DNA from 2 places in the Halobacillus trueperi genome. Region 2 is predicted to be linked to the other one. Evidence: a T-box and tRNA genes for the amino acid it is inferred to sense, from the RefSeq annotation. Region 2 holds a T-box; the other holds one or more tRNA genes.
What was found. The T-box of region 2 lies ahead of leuS (leucine--tRNA ligase). A T-box ahead of a tRNA ligase gene usually reads a tRNA of that ligase, here a tRNA-Leu.
Positions count from the first base shown of each region.

Region 1: it has a tRNA-Leu gene. The T-box ahead of leuS (leucine--tRNA ligase) is inferred to sense a tRNA for this amino acid. The anticodon was not compared.

Region 1 is NZ_QUAE01000021.1:104-3,913, reverse strand. Features, by position in the region: partial or broken gene DYE48_RS17505 (ISL3 family transposase) at 292-1,494, opposite strand; gene DYE48_RS17500 (hypothetical protein) at 1,700-1,918, opposite strand; tRNA gene DYE48_RS17495 (tRNA-Leu) at 2,028-2,109, opposite strand; tRNA gene DYE48_RS17490 (tRNA-Cys) at 2,119-2,192, opposite strand; tRNA gene DYE48_RS17485 (tRNA-Gly) at 2,251-2,325, opposite strand; tRNA gene DYE48_RS17480 (tRNA-Gln) at 2,334-2,408, opposite strand; tRNA gene DYE48_RS17475 (tRNA-His) at 2,435-2,510, opposite strand; tRNA gene DYE48_RS17470 (tRNA-Trp) at 2,524-2,594, opposite strand; tRNA gene DYE48_RS17465 (tRNA-Tyr) at 2,612-2,697, opposite strand; tRNA gene DYE48_RS17460 (tRNA-Thr) at 2,717-2,792, opposite strand; tRNA gene DYE48_RS17455 (tRNA-Phe) at 2,797-2,872, opposite strand; tRNA gene DYE48_RS17450 (tRNA-Asp) at 2,898-2,974, opposite strand; tRNA gene DYE48_RS17445 (tRNA-Met) at 3,050-3,126, opposite strand; tRNA gene DYE48_RS17440 (tRNA-Val) at 3,171-3,246, opposite strand; tRNA gene DYE48_RS17435 (tRNA-Glu) at 3,253-3,327, opposite strand; tRNA gene DYE48_RS17430 (tRNA-Ser) at 3,337-3,429, opposite strand; tRNA gene DYE48_RS17425 (tRNA-Asn) at 3,433-3,507, opposite strand; rRNA gene rrf (5S ribosomal RNA) at 3,519-3,632, opposite strand; partial or broken rRNA gene DYE48_RS17415 (23S ribosomal RNA) at 3,792-3,810, opposite strand, start outside.
Region 2 is NZ_QUAE01000023.1:997-5,221, reverse strand. Features, by position in the region: gene DYE48_RS18040 (tetraprenyl-beta-curcumene synthase family protein) at 1-686, shown strand, start outside; gene mnmM (tRNA 5-(aminomethyl)-2-thiouridylate-methyltransferase MnmM) at 873-1,448, opposite strand; T-box leader at 1,576-1,790, shown strand; gene leuS (leucine--tRNA ligase) at 1,842-4,225, shown strand, end outside.

The DNA.
Region 1 (3,810 bases), on a different contig from region 2:
TATTCCCGTTCTCTCCATCCTTTCCATCCCTCCTATAAAATATGCAATGCTTGATAAAGCCTCTAAATAGCAGCTATATGTTTAGTCTTAAAATGGGAACAATTACTTTATATTGTTAGTTTATTTACGGCGATAGTTGCATGACTTGTACGAAAAGTATTCTCATATTATTCCAGAAACGTTGAATACGTAATCTCAAAGTTCATGGGCGAAATAGTCGAACCTCATAACGATAATGGATAAAAAAAGGTTCTACGTCAATTGTTGGGGTGGGAAGCCTGTTCCCACTCCTTATCCTACTTGAAAGTCTTTTAATTCTTTGAATTGATGATGCAGTAATACCTTAAATCGAAGGCGATCATATCTTCTAAATCCAAACGCAATCCGTTTAATGACTTAAGTTTGATTGTTCAACCCCTCAATAAAACCATTGCTGTAATTGAAGGAAAAGCTATTCAGCACTTCAACTTGCCAATTCTTCAGGGTCTGAACGGCCTGATTGAACTCTATTAAACCACTGGCTTTCACTTGTTCGTAATACCTATATAGCGATGCTTTTACTTCGTGAATCGCTGTTGTTCCGTTTCGTTTCGCTGCCTCAAACCAGCTTCGGAATGCTTTCCATAAGCGGTACGTAAATACTCTGACATACCTAAATACCTTTCCAAATGCCAATGCTGCTTTTGACTTAAGCGGTCATACGATTTATAAAAGATATGCTTCATACGTTTACACTTTTTGCGATCGTACTCATGAAATTCCTTCTGTACTCTGCGGCGCACTTTTTCTAAAGCCCAATAAATGTATCGACAAAAGTGAAAGAGATCGGCGACAATTATCGGATCTCCCAGTGCTTTTTGAACAGCTGATTTAAAGGAATGACTCATTTCCATAATCACAATTTGGACGTTTTGCCCTTTTGATTGAAGGTATTGTTTGACCGTTTTTACGGACCGATCCGGCAAGATGTCCAACGGTTCACCTGTGTACCCGTCTCCTATAATGACTTGATATTTACCGGCTTTCGTATCACCTTTGTATTTATCGATCGCAATCACTTCAGGTAACTTATCCAACTTCTTCAACATCGGCGCTGAAACCTTATCAAAGCGACGCATGGCGGTGGTTTGGGATGTGCGGAACTGGGCAGTTGTATCTTTGAAATTCATGCCCTGGATCACTCGAAGCCCCAGCGCTTGGTTCCACTCTTTCGTGTGTCACTGATAACGCTCGACAATGGGATTAGACTCCGCAAATTGCTTCCCACATACACAGGCATAGCGGCGTTGCCTATAGTAAAGATAGGTGGAGCGTTCAAATAATTTGAGGTGCTGAACCTTTTGAATACGGTAATCATGGACATTAGAGGTCGTTTCTCTGCATTGAGGACATGTGTGTACGTGTTTCGGAATCTAACACACCAGCTCTTTCTTCCATTTGAGTTACCTTAACGTCTTCTAATCCTGGTAATATCATGTTAAAATGCATGTGCATACAACTCCTTGCTTGCTTGTTTCTCGACAATTCAAGTGTAGTAGACAAGGAGCTTGTGTGCATTTTTTATGCCGAATTTTCTAAGACCCTAACAAATATTGTAGAGCCAAAAAAAAGCGACCCCCCTCGAAATCCGGGGACGGTCGTTTTCGTTTACTTATTCGATTCCATTCTCGATGACGTATCTATCTTCGCATTCCTTCGCCTAGTCATGACCGTTTCCCCGTTCCGTAACGTAAATATATTCGCCGTCTTCGGATGAACCGATATGGCCGACGCCTTCAACGAAATACAGATCGATAAAGTCTGCCCCATCCTCTTCGCTCATGAAATTAAAAAGTCGCTCGGTTAGTTTCGCATACTTTTCCTCTAGTCCGTGAATAACGAATTCCTCTATAAATTGATCTTGCGTTAGTTTGCGCATGTAATCATTTCCCTTCGAAATTAATTCGCAAGGGGGCAAACACTACGCACGATCCATTTTATATACGAAAAAAGACGCCCCGAAGGACGTCTCTTAACCATTTCATTAGTACCGGTGGCCGGGGTCGAACCGGCACTCCGTGAGGAACACGATTTTGAGTCGTGCGCGTCTGCCAATTCCGCCACACCGGCATGTGTCTATGGAGGCGGCAACCGGAATCGAACCGGTGATAAAGGAGTTGCAGTCCTCTGCCTTACCGCTTGGCTATGCCGCCATATCACGTTCAATTACGATTGTATCATATTCAAGTTCGATTGAATATGTGATTTTTTTGGAGCGGGAGACGGGATTCGAACCCGCGACCCCCACCTTGGCAAGGTGGTGTTCTACCACTGAACTACTCCCGCAATTAAAGTGGCTGGGCCAGCTGGATTCGAACCAGCGCATGACGGTACCAAAAACCGTTGCCTTACCGCTTGGCTATGGCCCAATATATATGTTTCTTTATCGATATAATGGGGCGGCTGATGGGAATCGAACCCACGAATGCCGGAACCACAATCCGGTGCGTTAACCACTTCGCCACAACCGCCATAATTGAAAAGCAGGGGTAGTAGGAATCGAACCCACATTGACGGTTTTGGAGACCGTAGTTTTACCATTAAACTATACCCCTATTTGATTGAAAATAAATGGTGGAGGGAGTAGGACTCGAACCTACGAACCCGATGGGAGCGGATTTACAGTCCGCCGCGTTTGGCCAACTTCGCTATCCCTCCACGCTGAAAAACTTTCAGATGGTGCCGGCCAGAGGACTTGAACCCCCAACCTACTGATTACAAATCAGTTGCTCTGCCAGTTGAGCTAGGCCGGCTAAATGGTGGCTCGGGACGGAATCGAACCGCCGACACACGGATTTTCAGTCCGTTGCTCTACCGACTGAGCTACCGAGCCAAACTATGTATTTACTGATTTAAAGTGGCGGTCCGGACGGGACTCGAACCCGCGACCTCCTGCGTGACAGGCAGGCATTCTAACCAACTGAACTACCGGACCAATTTGGTTGTACTTGTTAGTACTACTATTTTCATTTAACTAGGATGATCATTCGACGTAGTGAAATGAATAATTTGGTTGCGGGGACAGGATTTGAACCTGTGACCTCCGGGTTATGAGCCCGACGAGCTACCAGACTGCTCTACCCCGCGATAATGTGAATTCTTTTAAGAACTCATGATATTGATTTTCGTTATGGTGGAGGATGCAGGGTTCGAACCTGCGACCCCTTGCTTGTAAGGCAAGTGCTCTCCCAGCTGAGCTAATCCTCCGATAAGTGGTGACCCGTACGGGATTCGAACCCGTGTTACCGCCGTGAAAGGGCGGTGTCTTAACCACTTGACCAACGGGCCAATGTTAGATGGCGGAGAGTGAGGGATTCGAACCCTCGAAACCGTGGTAACGGTTTACACGAATTCCAATCGTGCTCCTTCGGCCAACTCGGACAACTCTCCATATGGCTCCAACGGTAGGATTCGAACCTACGACCGATCGGTTAACAGCCGATTGCTCTACCACTGAGCTACGTTGGAATATTATTGAAACCTGGCGACGTCCTACTCTCACGGGGGTAAACCCGACTACCATCGGCGCTGAAGAGCTTAACTTCTGTGTTCGGCATGGGAACAGGTGTGACCTCTTCGCCTTCATCACCAGATCTCTGTGAGTCTCTGTTTTTCAGGGACAAGATATATTATATTGTCCTTCAGAGAAAAAATCAAGGGTTAATTTCAAGTTTTTTTGAAAACCCTCAAAACTGGATAAGGAAACATCTTGTTTAAAAGAGTACGATCTTTTCACGAATGATTTTCATCAGATAGATAAGTCATCGATCC
Region 2 (4,225 bases):
AGGATGATGGGGGATACCTCCATGACCTTGTGAAAACGTGTCAACAAGTTCTTTTCGAGGCGGAAGACTATCACACCGTCAAGCAACAAGCGATAAAGTTAGGTAAGTTATATGGTGATCTGCAAGTTCATAAGCATGTAATCGAAAATGAAAGAATTCCAAGACTACAAAATTGGTTCAAGCGCTATCAAAAAGAATGGCCAGAGCTTAGCTGGTATGAATTTTCGGCATGTACGGGATCTACTTTAGGAATTTTTTGTCTTGTTTCCTATACGTTGAGTGGAAAGATGGATGCAACGTTATCCAATCAAATTGAAAGTAGTTATTTTCCATATATGCAGGGGTTACATATCTTGCTTGATTACTACATTGATCAAGAAGAAGATGAAAAAGAGGGAGATTTGAATTTCTGTGCTTACTATGCTCATGAGGAACAAATGAAGAATCGTTTCCGGTATTTTGTTGAAAGGACACACGAGGAAATACAAAGGCTTCCAGATGCACCTTTTCACCAAATGATCCATGAAGGGCTGGTTGGGATGTATTTAGCTGATCGTAAAGTAGGCAAGCTTTCAAATGCTAAAAGCTTTGTGAAAGAAATGTTGAAAGTGAGTGGCAAAAAAGCGACATTCTTTTATTACAATACAAAAATGTATCATAAATTAAAGCCTGGGCGGGAAATATAACCGACCAGGCTTTTCTTTTCATAGGGACTTATAAAATTCCGAGGTGTGAACATCCTGGGGAGCGATGTTTGCTAGAGAGATTTGCTACTTGCTATATAGCCCATCCAGTCTTGCGGGAGGAAAGTTGATCTTCTACCTGTTTGACTTATGCGTTTCGTATCTCCCGGATTGTTTGCGCTTTGGTTCTTATGAAAGTTTCTCGATAGCTAAGATAAAAGGGGGTGTTCTCTTCTTATTGATAAATCCGTAATGAAGGACTTGATAGTGTTTGGAATCTAACTCTGACACATACTCCAGGATGGCATCTTTCTCTTCAGCTCCCCCGGGGTGTCCATGATATACCACTAAAACCACCAGTCCCCCTTTTTTTAATGTAGCTAGTACGTTTTCGAGCGACTGGATCGTCCCTTCAGGCTTGGTCACCACACTTTTATCACTGCCTGGCAAATAACCTAAATTGTAAATGGCTGCGGATATGTTGTTTTGATCTTTGTCTTTTAGGTATTGTTGTACGTGTGCATGGGAATCATGGATAAGGCTCGTATGGTTTGCAAGCCCATGTTCTAATAAACGCTTTTTGGTGTTTGTAATGGCTTTTTCCTGGATATCAAAGGCATACACATGTCCTTGCTCTCCGACAAGTTCAGCTAAAAAGGCAGTATCGTGACCGTTGCCGCACGTTCCATCTATTACGGCATCTCCAGGTTCTATCGTTTTTTTCATCAAAGAATGGGCATAGTCTAAAATTCGTTCAATCGTCATGTAGCATCCTCCAATTGTATTGTTCTTTAGTATTGTAGCACGAACAGTCCTTTCTTGTAGAAGGACGATCCACTGAGCGGATGCCGCTTGACAAAGCTGTTTTCATTCATTAATATACGGTTATAATAGCATGACGTTGAAAAGGAGTAGTAATGATTCTTTCAAGTGATAGAGAGGCAGCGGCTGGTGGAAGCTGTCCTTGGAAATCATGAACTCGCCTTGGATGTCGCAGAAGTGAACCCGAGTAGTTTCTGCCGGTGTGGTCGCCGTTATTGACATCAAGTTGAACACATATGTGTTAATTTGGGTGGTACCGCGGGAATCAAGCCTCTCGTCCCATACTGGGATGAGGGGCTTTTTATATTTTTAGAGAGATTATGAGGAGGCAATGAAATGGCTTTTGATCATAAGACCATTGAAAAGAAATGGCAAAAATACTGGCTTGAAGAAAAGACGTTCAAGACAGACAGCTATTCAGACAAAGAGAAATTCTATGCATTGGATATGTTCCCTTATCCATCAGGGGCAGGTCTACACGTTGGACACCCGGAAGGATACACCGCTACAGACATCCTTTCTCGTATGAAGCGTATGCAAGGATATGAAGTGCTTCATCCGATTGGTTGGGACGCTTTCGGGCTTCCAGCAGAACAGTATGCACTGGATACAGGAAATGATCCTGAAGAATTTACAAAACAAAACATCGACACCTTCCGTCGGCAAATACAAGAACTGGGTTTCTCCTATGATTGGGATCGAGAAGTGAATACGACAGACCCTGATTATTATAAATGGACGCAATGGATCTTTTTGAAACTGTATGAAAAAGGTCTGGCCTATATTGACGAAGTTGCCGTGAACTGGTGTCCGGCTCTTGGTACGGTTCTTGCCAACGAGGAAGTTATCGATGGTCGTAGTGAACGAGGAGATCACCCCGTAGAACGTCGCCCGATGAAGCAGTGGATGCTGAAGATTACAGCTTATGCAGATCGTCTTCTTGAAGACTTGGAAGAGTTGGATTGGCCGGAGAGCATTAAAGATATGCAAAGAAATTGGATCGGAAAGTCAGAAGGGGCAGAGGTCACTTTTGAAATTGATGGTTTTGACCAATCTTTCGATGTGTTTACCACTCGTCCAGATACATTATTCGGTGCAACTTATGCTGTTGTCGCGCCAGAACATCCACTGGTCGATGAAATCGTCACATCTGAACAGAAAGATGCCGTATCTACGTATATCGAAAAAGCTCAAAACAAGAGTGATCTTGAGCGTACAGATTTGGCTAAGGATAAATCAGGGGTATTCACTGGTTCTTATGCGATCAACCCAATCAATGGTGAAAAACTTCCAATCTGGGTGGCTGATTATGTATTGATGAGCTACGGCAGTGGTGCCATTATGGCGGTCCCTGCTCATGATGAAAGAGACTTTGAGTTCGCTCAGAAATTTGACCTTCCAATCATTCCAGTCGTAGAGGGTGGGAATGTCGAGGAAGAAGCGTACACAGGGGATGGTCCGCACATCAACTCTGACTTCTTGAACGGTCTTGGGAAAGATGAAGCGATCGAAAAAGCGATCCAATGGCTTGAAGAAAACGGTAAAGGTAAGAAACAAACGACTTATCGCCTTCGTGACTGGCTCTTCAGCCGTCAGCGCTATTGGGGTGAGCCGATTCCTGTCATCCACTGGGAAGACGGATCGATTACCGCAGTCAAAGAAGATGAACTACCTGTCGAACTTCCGAAAACGACGGAAATTAAACCATCCGGCACAGGGGAATCCCCACTTGCTAATATTGATGAATGGGTCAATGTCGTGGATCCTGAAACAGGGATGAAGGGGCGCAGGGAAACGAACACGATGCCTCAATGGGCAGGTAGCTGCTGGTATTACCTGCGTTATATTGATGCGAATAATGAGGAAACGTTCGCTGATTATGAAGCATTGAAAAAATGGCTTCCGGTCGATGTGTATATTGGTGGTGCTGAGCACGCCGTTCTTCACTTGTTGTATGCACGTTTCTGGCACAAAGTCCTGTACGATGCTGGAGTCGTACCAACGAAAGAACCCTTCCAAAAGCTATTCAACCAAGGGATGATTCTTGGTGAGAATAATGAAAAAATGAGTAAGTCCAAAGGGAATGTTGTCAATCCAGATGATATCGTCTATTCTCACGGTGCAGACACCTTGAGGCTATACGAAATGTTCATGGGACCGCTTGATGCTTCTGTCGCATGGTCTGAAAATGGCTTGGATGGGGCGCGTCGATTCCTTGATCGAGTATGGAGATTATTCGTTACCGAGGGCGAATTGTCCGAGGCGGTCAAAGAAAATACTGATGATACAACGTTGGAAAAGGTCTATCATGAAACCGTTAAAAAAGTGACGGAAAACTTTGAAGCCCTTCGTTTCAATACAGGAATCTCTCAAATGATGGTCTTTATCAATGATGGGTATAAAGCAGACGTTTTACCAAAAGAGTATGTAGAAGGTTTTGTTAAACTTCTTTCTCCAGTCGCTCCACACCTTGCAGAAGAATTGTGGCAAAAGCTTGGTCACTCTGAAACGATCAGTTATCAGCCTTGGCCAGCGTTTGATGAATCCAAACTTGTAGAAGATGAAGTGGAAATCGTTGTCCAGGTTATGGGTAAAGTGCGTGCGAAAATGATGGTGAATAAAGAGGCTTCCAAAGAAGATCTCGAAAAGCAAGCACTTGAAAATGCAGACGTTAAGCAGTGGTTAGAAGGAAAGACAGTTAGGAAAGTTATCGCTGTACC